2 linked regions of the Labilibaculum sp. DW002 genome follow. The protein of the gene in region 2 interacts with the protein of the main gene of each other region in a pairwise test. Links are inferred from orthologs where the notes say so. Each region holds a gene or a part of one and is shown on either strand. Other genes may lie near its edges. The genes, in order: rlmB and L3049_RS07645.

Region 1 (16,372 bases), on a different replicon or contig from region 2:
ACTGCCTGCAAATCTTTCAAGGCAGACTGAGTGGATTTTACATTAACAGAAACTGAAAAATCTTCATCAATAGAACTTACATCAAGTTTTTTTTTCCGAAGACGAGAAATTGCTGTATTGTATATGATTCGATAAATCCATGTTGAAAATTTCGAATCTCCTTTGTACTTATCTAAGGCCTGATAAGCTTTTAGAAAAGCATCCTGAGCAACCTCCTCTGCATCTTCTCGATTTCCCATCAATTGCAATGCAATATTAAAGGCCATCTTCTTATGCTTGTTTACAAGAAATGCATACGCACCTGGATCTCCTTCCTTGATCTTGGCTAAATAATAAGTATCATTTCGAAATTTCATAGATAATACATGCTTCTATTCTTGTAAATATTTCATCCTCATTTAAAAAGACAGTCATTAGAATGATAATGTTGCGTTCTGTATAACTTTTTTTCACTCCTTAAATAAGTTGTCTAATACTTAGACGCACTCGCACATCAATCGGTTACAGCTTAAATCTATTTTTCAATAAATTTTAATTTAAAGTTCATTAATGGCAAGTTAAGGCATTCATTTCAACCAAGATAAATTAAAGCGTTAAAATTTTCTTAAAAAATGTGTAACCTGATTGAAACAGGCCGCGTCCTAAAGTTGAATGCAAAAATCAGTAAGACGATTTAGTTTCGAAAAAAAAAATCATTTTAATCAAAAAACCCATAAGATGGATATAACAGGAGTAGTAGCAATCATTTCAGTATTTGGCATTATACCATTAATCGTATTTTTAGTACATCGCCATAAAGAAAGAAAAGCCTTAATCGAAAAAGGTATGGATCTTAGCACTTTAGTAGGAGATAAAAAGTGCAGCACTCTAGAGAGTTTGAAATATGGAGTTCTTCTTATTGGACTGGCTATTGGAATTCTTATTGGAAATATTTTAGACGCCTACACCGGTCTAAACGAGGAAGTGTCTTACTTTTCAATGATCTTTTTATTTGGAGGAGTTGCTCTTTTAATATTCTACGGAATGGCAAAAAAACAAGAAGACGACAAATAATCATGTTCCTCTTAAAAAAAATGCGCTTCAAATTGAAGCGCATTTTTTATATTCCTTAACAAAAGCTTAATTTATTTTCCAATCTGAAATAAAATCATCTTTTCTGCGGCCTCTTCACAAACCGGACAAAATTCATCTTTGTTATTCGATTTCATTTTACAATCTCGTACAGGAGAATATATCCCTTTACTCATATAGCCACCGCCTTCGAATAGACCAACTTTATCATTGTATTCTTCAGTTCTAGGTGTTGGAATTGGAATTGAATCATTCAACATTCGCTTCCACTTTTTATCAAAATCAACTAAGGTTGTTAAATTCGGTTCCCAAGGCTCAATTTCCAAATTGTAGAAATCTTCGTAAGCCACTTCAGAAGTATAATATTCGTCAGCCAAACCAACAAAACCATGTCCAAATTCATGACTTGCTACTTCTCTTGACAATTTATGATCAGAGGAACATGAGGTGTAGTAATTATAGATTCCTGCCCCACCATATTTTTCTGTATTAATTAAAACAAAAATATGATCGTAAGGCACATTAGCTGCAATATCATGCATCGTTTTAATATCAAATGTTGTTAAGTACCGATCAATATCAAAAGTGTAAAAGGTAGTATTAACCGCAGTATTCTTGTAAATATTCTCACCAGGAACATCTGTGCCCGACTCTTCCGAAATCGCTTCCAGAGCGTAAATATTAAAATTATTCTGATAATGTTTAAATGGAGGCACATCAAACAAGTAGCCTGCAATTCGTTTCACATCAGCTCTAAATTTACCCATTTCCTCCTGAGTATATCCTTCTGCAATAAATGCAACATCGACACTTGTCGCAGGATCTCCTTCTCCCATTACACGATTTGATACGATAGTATTTGGCTTTTCTTTACCAATAAAATAATTAGATGGATCAATTTCATACTCGAATATTTGTTCCATTTCCCCATTCCATTTTCTCGATTCTAAAACGAATAAAACAGGTCTCTTAGGAAAAGGCATCACATTTACTTGATAAAAAGCCCTTTTTAACTCCTTGGCTTCTGCTGTTGTTTGCCATTCCTGAAACAATGAGTTAAAACCTTTAGAATACAGCAAAACTTTAGTTTCTGCATCAATTAATTTGAATTTAAATGTTCCAAAGCCAAATTGATCAATCAGGTTCGTTTTACTACCTCCCCAAAACGGTTCTTCTTTTAATTCTTTGATAAATACCGTTTGATCTTTTGCACTTCCACCCATTAGGTAATCAACTCGCAAAGTTTTATTCTCAAAGTAATCTTCAAAATTAACTTGCCCAAATGCGAAACTCGTAATCGAAATTAGCATCACAATTAAACATCCTTTCTTATTCATAGTTGTTGTTTTGTTGTTTATAAGCTAAAAGTACAAAATATTATGACTTTCACTTTTCAATTGCAGATAGGAATAGATATCTTAGATTTTTTATTTAAAACATATAAATTAATATCTCATGAAAGAGCTTTTAGGCGTTCAATTAAAGAATTGGTTAGTAAATGGAGGCATAACCGAATATTGGGCGATCATTTTACAGTCCATAATTGCCGTTATTATCGTTCTTATAGTAGCTTGGGCCGCTGATTTAATTGCAAAAAAAGTTCTCATATCAATCATTACAAAGCTTGTTCGCAAAACCAAAACACATTGGGATGATATCCTTCTCGAAAGAAAAGTATTCGATAAAATTGCTCACTTTGCTCCAGCCTCAATAATTTACTATAGTGCTGGTCTAATTGATCATATCGGCTTAAGTAATTTTCTCCAGAATGGAGCCTATGTTTATATGGTGATATTGGCAATTATGCTAATTGATACTTTTCTAAATGCAGGTAACGACATTTACAATACAAGACCTGTTAGCAAAACAAGACCTATAAAAGGCTTTTTGCAAATTGTAAAAATCTTTTTCTATGCAATGGGAATTATTTCCATTTTAGCTCTATTTATAGATAAGGATCCATTAACAATAATTGCTGGAATGGGAGCTTTTGCTGCCGTTATTTTATTAATTTTCAAGGACACTATACTTGGCTTTGTTGCTTCTATTCAGCTTTCAGCTGACAAAATGGTAAATATTGGAGATTGGATTTCCATGCCTTCCAAGGGTACAGATGGAACTGTAATAGATATTAGTTTGAACACTGTTAAAGTTCAGAATTGGGATAAAACCATTAGCACGATTCCTACCTATTCACTTGTATCTGAATCTTTCAGCAACTGGAAAGGAATGGAAGAATCTGGAGGAAGAAGAATAAAACGCCATTTAAACATAGATGTCAAATCCATTCATTTTCTAAGTGACGAAGAAATCGTAAAATTTGAAAAAATTCACTTATTAAAGGACTATCTGATTGAAAAAAAGAAGGAAATTAGAACCGACAATTCCGAAGGCGAAATTCCTATTAATCAAAGAAGATTAACCAATATTGGTACGTTCCGAAAATATGTTGAAGCTTATCTGCACCAAAATCCAAAGATTCATGATGGGATGACCTTTCTTGTTCGTCAATTGCAGCCTACAGAAAAAGGTCTACCATTAGAAATCTATGTTTTTTCAAATGATCAAGCCTGGGCCAACTACGAAGCCATACAGGCTGATATTTTCGATCATATTTTAGCAATTGTTCCTGAATTTAATCTTCGTGTATTCCAGAACCCAACTGGCGATGATTTTAATAAACTCGTAAACTAAGACATCAACAAATATGAAAACTGCGATTAAAAAACTGGATTTTTTTGAATCATTAGGATGGTTCGGAAATATAATTTTAAGTATTGGAGTGATCCCACAAGTGGTGCAAACGTACAAAACACATGATGTTTCGAGCTTTAACTGGTCATTTCTATTAATGTGGTCTTTTGGAGTGTTCTTTACTTTTATCTATATTGTAAATGGAGATTTAAAATCTGGCAAAAGACAATACCCACTTTGGCTCAATTATTTAGTTAATATTATAGCCACTTTTTACCTGTGTTATGCCAAACTCTTTTATGCCTAAAACTTAAATTATTTTCACCACACACCACAAAAAAAACACAATGAAAAATTTTCTTATCCTACTATTTTTAATCTCAAGTTTATCTGCTTTTTCTCAAACTAAAGTAGGAGGCGTTGAGCTTCCAAACGAAATGCTCGTAAAAGAAAATCGGATGCAATTGCAAGGTGCAGGTACAAGAGTTAAATTATGGATGGATATGTATGCAATGGGATTGTATCTTTCTACAGATATAAATGATGCTGAGCAGATCATTTCAAAAGATGAAAGCATGGGAATTCGTCTTCAAATAATTTCTGGTCTAATTACGTCTGAAAAAATGGAAAAGGCAACTAGAGATGGATTTAAAAACTCAACCAATGGTGAAATGGCACATATTCAATCAGAAATTGACGAGTTTATCTCTGTTTTTAGTGGAGGCATTGAAAAAGAGGATGTTTTTGAATTTATGTACACAACCGAAAGCGGTACCATGGTTTATAAAAATGGTGAATTAAAAGATTCCATTAATGGATTATCATTTAAACAAGCACTATTTGGTATTTGGCTGTGCAAAAAACCTGTTGATAAGAGCTTAAAAGAAAAACTATTAAAATAAGCTCCCAAACACTCAAGTCATTTATTATAAACAACTTTCAACTAACACTAACTGTTTCAGATCTTAATTTCTTGTTAAAAAATCATCCATTTTAAATTTATTTTTTACCTTAGCCCCACACCTAACGCCAAATCTTCGTACGATTTGGCTTTTAAACATTAATCTTTCGGACACATAAAGAACTAGTCTCTAAGAAAATTTTGTGCTCCATAAACAAAGGGCATATTTATTATTTGAAACAAAAACAATAACAATGAGTACCAAAAGATTTTCGAAAATTGTTGGGTCGGGTAGTTATATCCCAACTGTCCAAGTTAAAAATGAACACTTTTTGAATCATGATTTTTTCGAGCCTAATGGCAAAAAAATTGAAACTCCCAATGAGGAAATTATTGAGAAATTTAAGGATATAACTGGAATTACAGAAAGAAAATATGCCGCTACTGATCAGCAAAATTCTGATTTGGCTTATATCGCTGCAAGCAGAGCGTTAGAATCATCCGGAATCGATAAAGAAAGTCTTGATTATATTCTTGTTGCTCATAATTTCGGCGATGTAAAACCTGATTCCACTTTAACAAATCAATTGCCTTGTTTAGCTGCAAAAGTGAAGAATCTGCTTCAAATCGAAAACCCGCAAACCGTAGCCTACGATATTCTTTTCGGATGTCCTGGTTGGATTCAAGCCATGATTCAAGCTAACTACTTCATAAAATCGGGCGATGCTAAACGTGTAATGGTTATTGGTGCTGAAACCCTTTCAAGGGTTTGCGATCCTCACGATAGAGATTCTATGATTTATGCAGATGGAGCAGGTGCAACGATATTAGAAGCATGTGAAGCAGAAGAAGAATCTGGAATATTGTCTCATGCCATGAGAACCGACACTAAAAACGAAGCATTCTTTTTACGTGCGGATGTTTCGGACAATATTGATTTTGAAGGAAACAGCAACAATCTATTCATAAAAATGCACGGGCATAAAATCTACGAATATGTTATTTCAAATGTGCCGCAATTGGTAAAGGAGAGTATAGAAAAAGCTGGCTTAGGATTAAATGATATCAAAAAAGTTCTAATCCATCAAGCCAACGAAAAAATGGACGAGGCCATTGCCAAACGCTTATTTCGCTTGTACGGTGAAAGAAAAGTTCCGGAAGATATTATGCCAATGATTATCAAAAAAATGGGAAATAACTCGGTAGCAACCGTACCTATTCTTTACGATATGATTGCGAAAGGAGAATTGGAAGGTCATGAATTTGAAACAGGAGATAACCTTATATTCGCATCAGTAGGTGCTGGTATGAGCATTAATGCCTTTGTTTATAAGGTATAAGTTGGGATTATACCCATAAATATTGAAGTATTAGTAAAAAGATTAAGGAAACGTTTGCATAGAAGAATTAATTTATGCAAATTAGCGGTGCTGAATCTGAAAAGCGTAGCAAACACAAGTGATGTAAGCAACTTTCAGTAATCAGAATAAAAAAGCATTCTAACCCTAATATTACTATAGATAATTACCCGGATCAAATTCATTTGATTCGGGTAATTCTTTTTTAAACCAAACTCAACCAAAGAAAGAGTCCAAATTAGAAGGAAACAAAAGCAAGCTGCGAAAATACTTTTATCTTTCAATCCTCTAAATTTTTACTCCTATGGATTTGATATCTACTTTGGCATTATATTTTTGTTTGACTTGTGCTATTATATTCTTTATTGGGCTGTTATATAGTGCTATTATATTCTGGTTCGAGAATGAGAAAAGAGCAAGTTTTAGAGCTCTCCTTATTGCAATAATTTTGCCAATTCCTTATTTTTTATCTTGGCAATATTCATGGGAAATTGTAGCAATCATACTATTAATTGATCTGATATTAACAGCAGTAGCATTTAGTATTCCACTACCTACTTCGAAAAATAGAACTGATCGCTTTCCTAAAACACAAATTGATGAGCGGGACATCATGTTCTCGAGAAATGAATTAAAACCAGGGAGTCAGAGGTACGAAGATTATTACTCAAAGAATCCAAATCGTAAGGCAACTGACAATGAATTTCGAAAAGAAGCAGGTCTATTATCTAACAAATCAATCTTTTACAATAAATTGGCCTATGCAGCATCTAACGCAAGTTTTTACACTGTAGATCAATTTAAAGATGCCATTGATGGCCCTGTAAACCAAAAGAAAGAAGAGATATCTCCTGAAAGAATGTTAGAATTTTTAATTGGATGGAGTAAGAAATTAGGAGCTTTGAACATTGGTTTTACTAAAATAGAAAACTACCACTATTATTCCCATAAAGGCCGAGGAGAAAGTTATGGGCAAGAAATAAAAGAGCATCATCAATATGCAATTGCATTTACTGTAGAAATGACGCAAGAAATGGTGACTGCAGCACCGCAAGCCTCAATTGTCATGGAATCAGGACAACAATATTTAGAAGCAGGTCGAATTGCGATACAAATTGGTCAATTTTTAAGAAGCTTAGGCTATTCGGCCAAAGCTCATATTGATGGAAATTACGAAGTTGTTTGTCCTTTGGTAGCAAGAGATGCTGGATTAGGAGAAATTGGCCGTATGGGCTTATTAATGACTCCAAAAGAGGGTCCTCGAGTTCGCTTAGGGGTTGTTACAACTAATTTTGAAATTCCAGTTCACAAATATCAACAGAACCACAGTATGTTAGATTTCTGCAACCGCTGTAAGAAATGTGCCGATGTTTGTCCAAGCAAAGCAATATCTTTTGATACCCCAAAACAAGTAAATGGTATTAAACGCTGGCAAATTAATTCTGAGGCATGCTTTACCTACTGGGCTAAAGCAGGCACAGATTGTGGTCGTTGCATGGCTACTTGCCCATATTCCCACCCAGATAACCTTCTGCACAACTCTATTCGTTGGGGCATAAAACATTCGCCTCTGTTTAGACGAATTGCTGTTCCTTTAGATGATTTCTTTTATGGCAGAAAACCCAAATCGGCTGATATGCCAAGCTGGGTTAAAGAAAAATAAAAAACGCAAGAATTAAATTCTTGCGTTCGATATATCGTCTTGTTTACTATTTATCCTCTTTGACGAACCGCTTCATACACCATTAGTGATGCAGCAACCGATACATTTAAAGATTCAATAGAACCTGTAATTGGAATTTTAACTTGCTCATCCGCTAAGCGCAACAATGCATCTTCGATACCAGTATCCTCTGACCCCATAATAATTGCAGTAGCCAATGAAAAATCTCCTTCTGTATATACTTTTTCTGCTTTCTCAGTTGCAGCTACAATACGAATTCCTTCTTTCTTTAAATTACGCGCTGTTGTTTTCAAATTTTGAACTCTACAAACTGGAATGTTATACAAAGCTCCAGCTGATGTTTTAATTGAATCTGGTGTAATCTTAGCCGAGTTTTTGAATGGAATAATGATCGCCTGTACCCCAGCACATTCTGCTGAACGAGCGATAGCTCCAAAGTTTCTCACATCAGTAATCTGATCTAAAATCAAAATTAAAGGTGTTTTCCCTTCCGCTAAAATCTGCGGAATCACGTCCTCTATTTCCTGGTAAGGAATTGGCACAATTAAAGCAATAACACCCTGATTATTATGCTGATCTAAAGATTTTATCTTTTCAGAAGGCACAAATTGATATTCTACACCTTTTTCGCGAATTAAATCGAATAATTCTTGAAATAAGTTACCAGATAAACCAGTTTGTAGTAATACTTTTTCTATTTCTTTTTCGCTTTTAATCGCTTCCATCGTTGCTCTAATTCCGAACAACATTTCCTGTCTTTGTTTAGCCATTTATCAATTTGCTTATTGGTGTTTTACATTTAGTGATAATTGTGGTTTTTCTTTATAAGTTAGATAACGCCACAACCATTCAAATGGTCCCATTCTATAATATTTCAACCAGTAATAAGATGAAATCATTTGGAATATCCAGATCAGTGCGACCAATGCAAGCAGTTCAATTCTAGAGAAGCGTGCAAACATTCCAAAGCCATAACTATAAAAAATGATGGAACAAATTATGGATTGGCAAAGGTAGTTCGTAAAAGCCATTCGACCAACTGCTTCGAGAGCTTTTGTCAAAAATTGTAAAATTTTCATTTGATAAATCAAGATGATCAAGCCAATGTAGCCTAAAGAAGTGAATAAGCTGCCGAAATAATTAAATTGATAACCAAACTTAAAAAAATGGATTACCTCCCACTTTGCTTCAATCATCTGATGAATTCCCTCATTACTGAAAAGAGTTCCAACAGTTAATCCAACAACAGCCAAAATCAAATAAAACAATTTTGATTTTTCAGCAGACAATATGCCTTTATTCAATAGAACCATACCCAAAAGCATCATCCCAGTAGTTCTCCACATAGAGAGCATAAAAAATGATCCAACTTGATAATTCATATTCAATTTAGCACGTTTCACAAAAATATCGAACCACGAACCAACTTGGTACAAATCAATTTCTGCCTTTAATAGGTCTTGTGATGGACTAAAATCTTTCATTGCATCTGCTGCCATTTCTTTAGGCATACTTTCAAAAAGGCTACCAATCATATAGAAAAATCCCATTGGAATGAGGTACAAAATTACACACAATACAATCTTCCATTGATCCTTCATTTTTCGTAATAAAACTGCAATTAAACCAATTAAGGAATAGGCTACTAAAATGTCTCCAAACCAGATAAAATAGGCATGTATCATACCAAATAAAAGAAGCCAAAGCATTCTTCTAATGTGAATTTTAGAACCATCAATTTCCTTATTCTCTAACCTTGTTATGAACAGAAGTATTCCTGCTCCAAAAAGGATCGAAAACATTGTCATGAATTTAAGTTCTCCAAAAACATGAACCAAATAATACGAAAAGTGATCTGAAGAGGATAAGTCCCCCATAACCGAAGGGTTTGAAAATGCGGCATTCGGCAATGCGAACAGAAGAATATTAATTAGTAAAATCCCTAAAAGGGCAAATCCGCGAAGGATATCGAGGGATTTAATGCGTTCGTTAAGATGGGTTGGGTGAGCAGATAGTTTGGGCATTTTTTCTTTTAAGATAAAGAAAAATCACGCAAAAATCACTAAGAATATTATTCACATTTTTTTTGAGTATAGCCCCACTCTTATTCTCCTTTTTCAGCAATTAAATTTTCAAGTTCTTCATTGTAATTCTCCCACGCTGTCATTTCATTTTCAAGATCTTTCTTTGCTTGTTCATATTTTGAGAACAAACTTTGATCTTGCATTTTTTCTGGATTGGCTAGCATGTCTTCCATCTCGACAATTTGCTCTTCGAAACGCGCAATATTGTCTTCTGCAGTAGAGACCGCCCTTTCCATTTTGGAAATCTTTTTACTCATTTCTTTGCGCTCCAAATAATTCATTTTATTATCCGAAGGAGCTATTTCCACCTGCGTTTGTACGATATTTTTCTTTACTTCCAGCTCCTTCAAAGAATCCATTTTCTTATTCTGAAGAAATGAATAAATACCACCCAAATGTTCTTTTATCTTCTTATTCGTAAACTCATATACCTTAGAAGATAAACCATCCAGAAACTCTCTATCGTGCGAAACAACAATTACCGTTCCTTCAAATTTCAAAAGTGCTTCTTTTAACACATCCTTCGATTTCATATCAAGATGGTTGGTAGGCTCATCAAGAACAAGCAAGTTTACAGGTTCCAGCAAAAGACGAATCATAGCCAATCGCGAACGCTCTCCTCCTGATAAAACTTTCACCTTCTTATCGATATCTTCGCCACCAAACATGAATGCTCCCAGAATATCACGAATCTTAGTTCGTACATCTCCCACGGCAACATCATCAATTGTATCGAAAACCGTTTTATTCTCATCAAGTAACATCGCCTGATTCTGTGCAAAGTAACCGATCTTCACATTATGTCCAATTTTACAAATACCCGTATGATCCAACTCGCCCATCAACACTTTTACAAGGGTCGACTTACCTTCGCCATTCTTACCAACAAAGGCTAACTTTTCACCACGCTCAATAACAAACTCTAGGTCTTTCAATACTAGATTATCGCCATAAGATTTACTCAAATCTTTCACCTGACAAACCAAATCTCCTGAACGAGGCGCTGGTGGGAATTTCAAATTCAACTTTGAATTGTCAACCTCATCTACTTCAATTCGATCCAGCTTTTCTAATTGCTTTACACGTGATTGTACCTGAACCGACTTAGTAGCTTTATAACGGAATCGTTCTATAAAATCTTCGGTATCCTTAATCATTTTTTGCTGATTCACGTAAGCTTTCATCTGCTGCTCACGTCGCTCGGCATGTAATTGGACATACTCTGTATAGGATACTTTATAATCGTATATTTTTCCAACCGAGATTTCAACCGTACGATTGGTAATATTATCAAGAAATGCTCTATCATGAGAAACCAGCACAACAGCTCCAGGATAAGTTTTCAAGAAATCTTCCAGCCATTGAATCGATTCAATATCCAAGTGGTTAGTCGGCTCATCCAGTAGAAATACATTAGGACGACGAAGTAATATCTTTACCAATTCTATACGCATTCGCCATCCGCCTGAAAACTCATCAGTCTGACGATTAAAATCGCTACGTAAAAATCCTAAACCTAACAAAGTACGCTCTGCTTCAGCTTGAATATTCTCTCCTCCCATCATATGAAACCTATCGTTCTTTTCCGTTAAACGATTTATCAATTTCATATATTCCTCTGATTCGTAATCTGTACGCTCGGCAATCTCATTATTTATTTGAGCAATCTCCTTCTCCAATTGAATCACTTCTTCAAAAGCAGTTAAAGCTTCTTCAATTACCGTTCTTCCATCCTCATGCTTCATTTGCTGAGGCAAATATCCAATCTTAATCTCGTTAGGTATACTAACTGTCCCCTTAGTAGCCTCCTGTTTTCCAGCAAAGATTTTTAAGAGTGTTGATTTTCCTGCACCATTCTTTCCCACCAAACCGATTCTATCGCGAGTATTCACAATAAAACTAACTTGCTTAAACAAAGTAAAGCCGCCAAATTCAACCGTAAGATTGTTTAATGAGATCATACCAATTCAGATTTTTCTATTAAAGCGACAAAGATAACAACAGTTCGCAGTTATTCGTAATCATTAATCAGTAAATACAAACATCCTAATTTTCACAAATAATGTGAAGTTGATCTTGCTGCATTTTTTGCTCTTTTTTTAGGAGCTCTGACTTTATAATATTTTCTTTTACTTCCTGCATTACAATTGTTTCTGCCTCTGCAAATGAAATATCATAAATTCGATTCACTTTCTGATATTCTTCTGGATATTTCGAAATCAACTTATCGTATAATTCATCGAGATATTTGGCATCTGGATTGTGAAATTCAAGCTTCAATTCAAAACGTCGAATTAATGCCTCATCAATTAAACCCAATTGATTGGTTGCAGCAATAATAATTGAGTTCTTGGGTAAAGAGTCAATCAATTGAATCATACTATTCACAACCCTTTTCATTTCACTACTATCGGAATTATCGTAGTCCCTTTCCTTACCTAGAGAATCGAATTCATCAAAAAACAATACAGCTTCTTGTGTTTCAACCATTTTAAAGGCTGCGGCAATATTCCTTGAAGTTTCGCCTAATTTAGAAGAAACAATATTTCCCAAATTAATGGTTTTCAACTTTTTTCCAAGATGATTTGCTAATGCCCTTGCAGTCATTGTTTTTCCACAACCCGATTTTCCATGAAGCAATAGCTTGTTCATAACAGGTAAGCCATATTGACTCAAAATTTCAACATGCTCATATTCTCTTAAAAACTGATCTACTTTTAATGACAATTTCTCATCAAAAACAATATCCTTTAAATTTACTCGCCCCGAATTGGGTACAAACAAATGATTCATGATTATATTTTTTGTTAGTTGTTGTGTTTAATTATTCTGCAAACCTAATATTTTATCCTCTAAGTAATCATGTCATTTGTTAGTTTTAGAAAAAGAATTACATTTGCAAACCATTAAAAAAAACCACTATCTATGTATAAAACAATATATTAACAAACATTGTTAAGTAATGAAATTTGTAAAATACTCATTTTGGGATGAACACAGGCTTTTAATAAAGGCATGTAGAGGGGAAGTTGTACAGCGAGAATTGATTAATGAATTTCAGGAAGTTTTTTCCAATTTAGACCACACCAGTCCAGTTGATGTTTTAATTGATGTAACAAAATTAAGACTGAAAGCTTCTGTTGCTGATAGTGAACTTTACACTACTTTTTTTCAAAACGATAAAATCTACAATCTTGTAGATAAAATTGCTGTTATAACCAGCACCCCAGATCAAGTAGTGCAAACAATTTTGTTCATGGAAGGGATTCAACATTTAAATACTGATATAAAAATTTTCAGCTCTGTTGATTCTGCTGTAATCTGGCTAAATACAAATGCCAGAACAAAAGACATCAAAGAAATATTAATGAATTTAACTGAAATTGAATCACCAAAAAACATTTAAAACAAAAGGGAATTCAAAACTGAATTCCCTTTTTTTATTTTTAATATTCCCTCTAGGTTATTTCTATTACTTAGAATAATCCTTATGAATTGCTTTTTCAAATTCAAGCCAATGTGCATCCGTCATTCTATCAGGTGTAAACAAGCAGATTCCTGCTGCTCCATTCACCATTGATTCTCTTATTGCTTCTGCCATTTCTTCTGGAAGTAAACCATGGTTTTCAGGATCTGCTTCTTTTGCTTTCGAATCTGGTTTTGGACAAATAAACAATCCACTGTAAACCGGTTTCTGTCCATTTAAACTTTCAGATGATTCTTTGCACATTTTCCCAATCCATTCGGTTCCTTCCAAGTAAAAATCGTTGTAGTTCATTGGTAAAAATGCATCTAAATTCCACTGATCCCATTCCTGACGAACCATTTTTACAGCGTGTGAATGTGGCCCCGGAAAAACTGCTGCAGTAATCTTTTTGCCTTTTGCATGTACATCTTCCACCAATCGATTTACCATTTTTGTAATTAAATCTTGACGGAATTTTTTCCATTCATTGATTTCTCGTGCTTGAGACTGATTAGCAATCTCAATTCCCGATTTAGCTTTAAAATCAGCTTTGCATTTGTCGCAATAACAATAATCAAATTCAGGATATTCTTTATCCATAATTAAATCATACTTCTCCCACAGACCTTCTGCCAAAATTACATCCGGGTAACGGATATAATCCAAATGCACTCCGTCTACTTCGGGTAAAGCAGCAATGCTAGTATATAAATTAGATAGATATTGATAAACCTCTTCTTTATTTGGACACAAAAAAGTATAATGATCTACATAAGCAGGTTTATCATAGGCAGATTCTCCATTCCCATTTACGGCATATAAATCAGGAGAAATATTCTTATCCTTTCCCTGAACCATGGTTGGAATCCAAGTATGAAACTCGAGGCCTGCTTCTTTTGCAATTTTTCCTACTCGTTGATATACCGCAGGATCATGTCCTCCATTGTACATCAATCCATCAATACCTTTTTCCTTTAAATCCGTAAAGTTGGCTTTTAATTCGATATCCGTAGCTTCACCAGGACCTCCTAACCATGCAAAACATGGAACTTTTGTTGTTGATTTTGTTCCACACGAAACCAATACAAATAGTGCAAAAACAGCAAGTAACTTGTTCATAGTACTTTTAATAAAAATTGAAATGTGGCTTTGGAATACACGGTAAATATAAACAAATAAGTAATTACACATTCATTAATTAACAAATTGATACCATATCATTTGAAATTGTATCTTTGTGGCCATATTTAAAAACAATTGTACTCGTGGGACGTAAAAGAAACAGAAAACCCTTACTGGAAAACATTGAAATAGTAAAGTTAGCAGCCGAAGGAAAGGCCATTGCTAAGGTAGACGATAAGGTTGTATTTGTAACCAATGTGATACCTGGCGATGTTGTGGATGTGCAGGTGACAAAAAAACGTAAAAGTTATATGGAGGGTCATCCTGTTGTATTTCATAAATATTCTGATTTAAGAGTAGATGCTTTTTGTGAGCATTTTGGTATCTGCGGAGGATGCAAGTGGCAAAACTTACCATACGAGGAACAACTAAACTTCAAACAACAAGAAGTTCTTGATAATTTAAGTCGAATTGGAAAAATAGATTTACCTGAGGCAAATCCAATTTTACCTTCGGCAAAAACAGAATTCTACCGTAACAAGCTTGAATTCACTTTTTCGAATAAAAGATATCTTACAAATGAAGAAATTGCATTAGGAGACGAAATTATTAGAACACCAGCTGTTGGTTTCCATGTGCCAAAATTATTCGACAAGGTTGTTGATATCAATAAATGTCATCTTCAAGCAGAACCTTCAAATGCCATTCGTTTAGCAATTAAGGAATATGCTTTTGCCAATGATTTGAGCTTCTTCGATATTCGTGCTCAGGAAGGATTTCTTCGCACACTAATTATCAGAACCTCAACAACAGGTGATGTAATGGCTATCGTTGTTTTCTATCACGAAGATGTGGAGAAACGCGAAGGTCTTATGGCTCATATAGCTGAGAAATTCCCGGAGATTACCTCATTATTGTATATCATCAACGAGAAAGCTAATGACACCATTACTGATCAGGATGTTATTCTTTATAAAGGTGAAGATCATATCTTCGAGCAAATGGAAGATTTAAAGTTCAAAATTGGACCAAAATCATTCTATCAAACCAATTCGGAACAAGCTTACGAATTATATAGCAAAACTCGTGAATTTGCTAATATTCAGAAAGACGAAGTTGTTTACGACTTATATACAGGAACAGGAACCATTGCTAATTTCGTGGCTCGTCAGGCTAAAAAAGTAATTGGTATTGAATATGTGCCAGAAGCAATTGAAGATGCTAAGTTGAATTCAGAAATTAATGGGATTGATAATACGGCTTTCTTTGCTGGTGATATGAAGAATGTATTAAATGCGGAATTCATTGCTGAACATGGTCATCCTGATATGATGATTGTTGACCCACCAAGAGCAGGTATGCATGCTGATGTGGTTGAAACTATTCTACAGGCTGCCCCAAATCGAATTGTTTATGTCAGTTGTAATTCAGCAACACAAGCAAGAGATCTTGAGATGATGGACCATGCTTATAAAGTAACTAAAATACAAGCTGTTGACATGTTCCCACACACACATCATGTGGAAAACATAGTCCTAATGGAAAAACGATAAGATACTTTATTTTACAAATAATAAAACCCCAAGCTAAAAGACTTGGGGTTTTTTGTTTAAGTATAAGTCTTAAATTCGGATTGAATAGTAAGTGAATTGTACAATCTGCTAAAATACAAACATACCTATAATCATATTTAATTTCCAATTAGATACACCACCTTATACGAAACTTAATTTGCACACTACCAATTAGTTGACTATCTTAGGTGTTAATGTTTTATTTAACCAAATAATTAAAAGCCAAATCAAGCAGGCAAACATATAAAATATGAAGAGTCTTAAATTTCAAACTCGTCTTATTATCGGATTTTCAATCATTCTATTTTTTAGTTTCACAATCGGAATTACCTCCTTTGTTTTGGTTAAAAACATAGGTAATAGCACTGAAGCAATCTACAAACATCCTTTTACTGTTAGTAATTCAGTAAAAGACATC
Region 2 (5,911 bases):
ATAAGAAATTAGCTTTTGTGGAGCGATACCTGCTGTTGGAATAATTGCTAATTCTCTAGTGCTTTCTAAATTTTTAAAATCAATACGAATTGGTTTGCCTCCCAAATCGTTCACACCAACTGGTCCCATTTGTGGCGACATTCTAAAAACGACACCTCCGTTTTCTCCTTTATTGGGTGTATAAGAAAAATGAAAATTCCGAAGAGAACTTACTTTCTTACCTATAAAAAGAGATAAATACTCATCTTCTAACTTTCTAAGTTCTCTTACAATTACTTCGTAAGCTTTTCCATCTGGAGGTAAAACCTCAAAATTCGCAGTTAAAATCTTAAATCTTCTTTTGCGTAATTTAAAAATCTCATGAGCAGCTTCTTCGGCCTTTTCTTCTAACGACTTGGTTAAGGCCTGCTTTTCAAGAACAGGTATTTTAATAAAAGCCGTATCTGTTTCAACTACCTTATAAATCGTATCTTCTCTATACTTTATTATTGGATCGATAGAGAATTTTCCATACTCAATATCAACATCCTCTACAGAAGTAAATAGTAACTCTTTATCCTCATCGATAATCTGGCTTTTCTTCAAATTAAAACCTTTTATCAGGCCAGTTGGGCTCAAAGCAATTAAACTTGGTTCATAATCAACCGAAGTGGTTAATTTATGGTATTGTTCTGGATCAACCTCTCCTACCGAAGAAGCATTAATTGTTTTCAATTTCCACTCTACTCCATTTGCTGACACAACATCTGTAATACCGAGGTATTTGTTAGCATATTCGGCAAAAGGTCCTCGTTTCAAAATTGTTTTCTCAGCTGTTACATCAAGCTTTATAACTGTTTGCGGTAAAGCATAAATTACTGTACTTGGAGTTTCAAGTGTTCTTCTTTTTTGCGCACTAACATTCCATTGCAAGCAGATAATGGTAAGAAATACCATTGAGGTTCTAAATATCATTCGGCTCATTACAATCTATATTTTTTATTTTTGAATTCGCTATTATTAGTAACGCTAGACGACCTAGCTTAATTATGCTGGAGTAATCATTTTTTTAGTTTTAACCATGCTTTTGGCAAATAGTCGATAATATCACTTGCTGTAAGCGCTTCAATTCCAAGATCAACAGATGCCAAATCGCCAGCTAAACCATGTAAATACACTCCTATTATTGCTGCCACATGGGAAGAATACCCTTGCGATAACAAAGATAATATTATTCCAGTTAGTACATCACCACTTCCTGCGGTTGCCATTCCAGGATTTCCTGTCGGATTAAAATAACAACTTCCTTCCGGACAACAAATTGCAGTGTAAGCTCCTTTTAAAACCAATGTAAGCTGATGTTCTTTAGCAAATTCTCTTTGCATACAGTTTCTTGTATAACTATCCTTTGATTTTCCGACCAAACGTTCAAATTCTTTCATATGAGGCGTAAATACACAGCCCATTGGCAAGTCATCTTTTAACTCAGGATGTTCACCAATAATATTGATCGCATCTGCATCCAAGACCATCGGTACTTTCACCTCTTTTAGCAAATCGATCATTGCCTTGTAGGAATTCTGTTTTTTATCAATTCCAGGACCAATAGCTATTGCCTTAAATTGATCTAAATTTGGGAATTCAGTAAAAATAATATCCGATCGATCGATACTAACCATGGTTTCAGGCACTGCAGTTTGCATTATTTGATAACCCAAACGTGGAATATGAGAAGTCAGCAAACCTATTCCCGAACGCAAACTAGCGCGAGATGCCAAAATAGCTGCGCCCATTTTGCCATAACTACCACTAATTAGTAAACCATGCCCATAAGTTCCTTTGTGATCGAACTTCTTTCTTGGCATTAAAAGAGATTTTACAAATTCTCTATTTAGTATTTTATAAGGGGTCAATTCTGATTTTATAATTTCTTGATGCAAGTCGATTGGAAGTACTTCCCATTCGCCTACATATTTAGCATTTTCAGGAAATAGAAAAGCCAATTTAGGAAACTGAAAACTTAAGGTGTAATCTGCTTGAACAATTCCTCTCGTATTGTTCGTAGAATTATCTTCACACATCAATCCTGATGGCACATCGATAGAAACAACATTGGCCTCGCTAGCATTTATAGCATTCACGATTTCAAGAGCCAATCCACTTAATGGTCTTGACAAACCTGACCCAAAGACAGCATCAATTACGATGTCATCTGGAAACAACCAAGGCATATTATCAATGGAGGTAAGCTCATAAATATCCAGGTTCTTTTTGTTTTGAATTCGGCTCAAGTTTACCTGAGCATCTGAAGCTATTTTATCACTTATTTTTAGCAGAAATACTTCTACAGAGTAGTTCTTCTCAGCAAGCATTCGAGCTACAGCCAAACCATCTCCTCCATTATTCCCAGGTCCAATAAATATCTTGCAATTCTGAGGAGAAGGAAATTTCCCAACGATCCAATTATAAATTTTAGATGAAGCTCTTTCCATTAAATCAATAGAAGCAATTGGCTCGTGTTCTATAGTGAATGTATCAATTTTTGAAATTTGTTCGGCCGAGAATACTTTCATATCAATTAAGTTTTAAATTTTGACTCTGAAATAAAGAAAAAAGAATTAGACTACTGCTCGTAAAATAAGTATCTAACCACTTGCTAATTTGCATTTAATGGTAGCCAGTTTATTTCGATTTTTCGTATGCTTCTAGTATCCAAGCTTTCAATTCATTATCAATTTCCGACAATTCAGAAATTCTCACTCTATGGGTACACATTGTTCCAAAAGGTCCAGAGCTTTCAAGCCTATTCGCTATTGGCTTGTCTTTTATTTTCAAGCCTAAATCAATTCTTGTTTTGGTTGCGGGTTTAATTAAAACAAATTGTCGTTTACGAATAATGCTGACACTTCCTTTTTTGGGAGTAATAGTAACATCAGAACCTAAGGTTTTAAGATACTTGATAAGTTCTTCGTAGATCGGAATTAATTCTTCTTTTCCCTTGTATTGAGATTCCACAAGATCTTCTGATGTATTATCTTCTTCTTTTGATAGTGTTACAATTGTATTCGCAAACCCATGTGTAACATTATATTCAGATTTTAGATATTTAACCCCTTCCGAATGTTTTTCGAATGATTTTTTTTTCAATATTTTTTTCCATTCTTCTAATGATTTACCCGTTTTTTCAGGCATATTTTCAATCATCGTCTTCAGTGCAGGATCCATAAGTCAATTTTTTGTTGGCTACAATACCGAAAATACTCGGTTACATCTTACTATTTCTAATGCTTTGGGCTTGTATATCAAAGATACTAAACTTTTCAATTCCATATTTGCTTACGAAAACGTTTTAAATAGACTCATTCTGCTAACAAATCATTACTCTCTTTTGTTTTTTTTTATATATTTGTCCATCTCATGAAAACAAGTAAAAACTATTAATAATTAAAACAAACAACTATGTTTAAAGGACATCCTAAAGGTCTGATTCCTGCTGCTTTAGCAAATATGGGTGAAAGATTCGGATTCTATACCATGATGGCTATCTTGGTATTATTCTTACAAGCTAAATTCGGTTTAGATGGAACCGCTGCTGGTTGGATTTATGCAACTTTCTATTCATCTATCTATTTCCTTGCTATTTTAGGTGGTGTTATTGCCGATAAAACTAAAAACTACAAAGGAACTATTCTCGCAGGTTTATTAATGATGGCTTTTGGATACGTGCTTCTTGCAATTCCAACTCCAACTCCAGTTCCAAACTTAACTTTATACCTAGTTGCAACCTGTGTTGCTTTAGCTGTAATTGCATTTGGTAATGGTTTATTCAAAGGTAACTTACAAGCCTTAGTAGGTCAGATGTACGATGATCCTAAGTATGATAAGGTTAGAGACTCAGGTTTCTCTTTATTCTATATGTTTATTAATATTGGTGGTATTTTTGCTCCAATGATTGCTCCATCTATTAGAAGTTGGTGGTTAGCAAGATCCGGTTTTGAATACAATGCCAATCTTCCTGAGCTATGTCATCAACACCTAGGCGGTACGCTTACAGAAAAAGCAGCGGAAAGATTTCATGAAATTGCAAACCAAGTAAGTGCTTCTCCTATTACTGACTATACTGCTTTTTGTAATGATTACTTAAATGTATTTAATGAAGGTTTCCATTATGCATTTGCTGTTGCGATTGTTGCTATGTTAATTTCATTGGTTATCTATCTTAAGAATAAAGCTAACTTCCCAGATCCTGCGAAAAAAGCTGCTGAAGCTAAAGCAAACAACACAACCGTTACTCAGATGGATGTTAAGGAAGTTAAGCAAAGAATCTACGCTTTATTAGCGGTATTCGGAGTTGTTATCTTCTTCTGGTTCTCTTTCCACCAAAATGGTTTAACTCTTACTATGTTTGCTAGAGATTATACTGTACTTAATATTGGTGGCTTTAGTTTTGATCCAGAGATTTTCCAAATGGCTAATCCATTCTTCGTAGTATTCTTAACTCCAGTTGTTGTAGGTATCTTCGGATGGTTACGTAACCGTGGAATTGAGCCATCTACCCCTAAGAAGATTGCAATTGGTATGTTTATCGCTGCATTAGCTTATGTATTGATGACTTTTGGTTCTCTTAATGTACCATTGTTCTCTGAAGTAACTGAGATGGGTGGTCTTCCTGAGGCTGATAAAGTAACTCCATTCCTATTGGTTGGTGCTTACTTCATCTTAACTGTTGCTGAGCTTTTCATTAGTCCACTTGGAATTTCTTTCGTATCGAAAGTAGCTCCTCCTCAGTATCAAGGTCTAATGCAAGGTCTTTGGTTAGGTGCAACAGGTGCTGGTAACCAGTTATTAGTATTTGGTGCTATGCTTTACGTTGGAGTACCTATCTGGTTAACTTGGACAGTATTTATTGGTGCATGTGCTATCTCAATGATCATCATGCTTGTAATGGTAAAATGGTTAGAAAGAGTTTCTGAATAAGAAATACAAATAATATATCAAAAACCGCCTCATATATGAGGCGGTTTTTTTATGCCATAAACTTCCTTATTTAAAATTCTATTGGTTAATCAATAAAATCAAACAGAAAATCCCTCTCCTATTTCAGACTTAAAGGTATTTTATATTATATTTGCTTATTCAAAACTATTCTAAATAAAACCTCATGTTTGAGAAACTTAAAAAACGTTGGGAGATCAATTCAAATCTTCAACTAATATTAATCCTTATTACCTTTTCCATAACTGGTAGTCTTTCAGTTATGGTGAGGAAACCAATATTTGAATACCTTTCTATTGGGCCCGAAACCAACCTGATGATCAAAATAATAATGAGTATTATTATCATCACTCCAGCTTATCAAATCCTATTATTAATTGTAGGTAGTATACTAGGGCAATTTCGATTTTTCTGGAATTTTGAAAAGAAAATGATTAGTCGCTTTTCATCTAAGAAAAAGAAAAACACCATTCACAAAGAAGCATAATTCAGAATATTACTAAAGACAACACACGCAACAATAATCCTCTATGCATAAAGAAGAAATCGCAGAGAAATTTAAACAACTACAAGATAGAATTACCAAGGCCATTGAGACTACTGATGGAAAAGCATCCTTTATTGAAGATCTTTGGGAACGAGATGGCGGTGGAGGCGGAAGAAGCCGAGTAATAAAAGAGGGAAATACAATTGAAAAAGGTGGGGTTAATTTCTCCGCTGTTCATGGTCCTCTTCCTGAAAAAATTAAAACTAAGCTCAATGTAAAAGGCGATGAGTTTTTTGCAACTGGCGTATCGCTTATTATGCATCCAGAGAATCCTTATGTACCCATTGTTCACATGAATGTTAGATATTTTGAGCTTAATGATGGTACCTATTGGTTTGGAGGAGGCATTGATCTTACACCAATATACATTGACAAGAAAGAAGCCGCAAA

The links.
Region 1: the proteins of L3049_RS07645 (region 2) and rlmB interact in binary tests that used the Escherichia coli proteins (3 or more experiments, as listed by UniProt). The link is inferred for Labilibaculum sp. DW002 from one-to-one orthologs.

Annotation. Positions count from the first base shown.
Region 1 is NZ_JAKJSC010000002.1:100,889-117,260, reverse strand. The notes cover bases 6,609-9,432. They hold rlmB (23S rRNA (guanosine(2251)-2'-O)-methyltransferase RlmB), read right to left. Parts: upstream 8,479-9,432; coding sequence 7,738-8,478; downstream 6,609-7,737. Other genes in these bases: L3049_RS12130 (DUF418 domain-containing protein), read right to left, coding at 8,491-9,432; L3049_RS12140 (4Fe-4S dicluster domain-containing protein), read left to right, coding at 6,609-7,687. In the rest of the region: L3049_RS12175 (RNA polymerase sigma factor), read right to left, coding at 1-356; L3049_RS12170 (DUF6249 domain-containing protein), read left to right, coding at 718-1,053; L3049_RS12165 (M64 family metallopeptidase), read right to left, coding at 1,125-2,408; L3049_RS12160 (mechanosensitive ion channel family protein), read left to right, coding at 2,527-3,765; L3049_RS12155 (PQ-loop repeat-containing protein), read left to right, coding at 3,779-4,072; L3049_RS12150 (chalcone isomerase family protein), read left to right, coding at 4,113-4,667; L3049_RS12145 (3-oxoacyl-ACP synthase III family protein), read left to right, coding at 4,921-6,006; more of L3049_RS12140, read left to right, coding at 6,329-6,608; more of L3049_RS12130, read right to left, coding at 9,433-9,732; L3049_RS12125 (ABC-F family ATP-binding cassette domain-containing protein), read right to left, coding at 9,813-11,753; L3049_RS12120 (AAA family ATPase), read right to left, coding at 11,839-12,585; L3049_RS12115 (hypothetical protein), read left to right, coding at 12,755-13,198; L3049_RS12110 (glycoside hydrolase family protein), read right to left, coding at 13,265-14,377; 23S rRNA (uracil(1939)-C(5))-methyltransferase RlmD, read left to right, coding at 14,524-15,933; L3049_RS12100 (ATP-binding protein), read left to right, coding at 16,205-16,372. UniProt on the Escherichia coli protein: Specifically methylates the ribose of guanosine 2251 in 23S rRNA.
Region 2 is NZ_JAKJSC010000001.1:2,003,834-2,009,744, forward strand. The notes cover bases 297-3,145. They hold L3049_RS07645 (NAD(P)H-hydrate dehydratase), read right to left. Parts: upstream 2,553-3,145; coding sequence 1,041-2,552; downstream 297-1,040. Other genes in these bases: L3049_RS07640 (DUF4831 family protein), read right to left, coding at 297-963; L3049_RS07650 (DUF4287 domain-containing protein), read right to left, coding at 2,662-3,145. Outside these bases: more of L3049_RS07640, read right to left, coding at 1-296; more of L3049_RS07650, read right to left, coding at 3,146-3,204; L3049_RS07655 (peptide MFS transporter), read left to right, coding at 3,439-4,956; L3049_RS07660 (DUF6787 family protein), read left to right, coding at 5,141-5,461; hemF (oxygen-dependent coproporphyrinogen oxidase), read left to right, coding at 5,505-5,911. UniProt on the Escherichia coli protein: Bifunctional enzyme that catalyzes the epimerization of the S- and R-forms of NAD(P)HX and the dehydration of the S-form of NAD(P)HX at the expense of ADP, which is converted to AMP.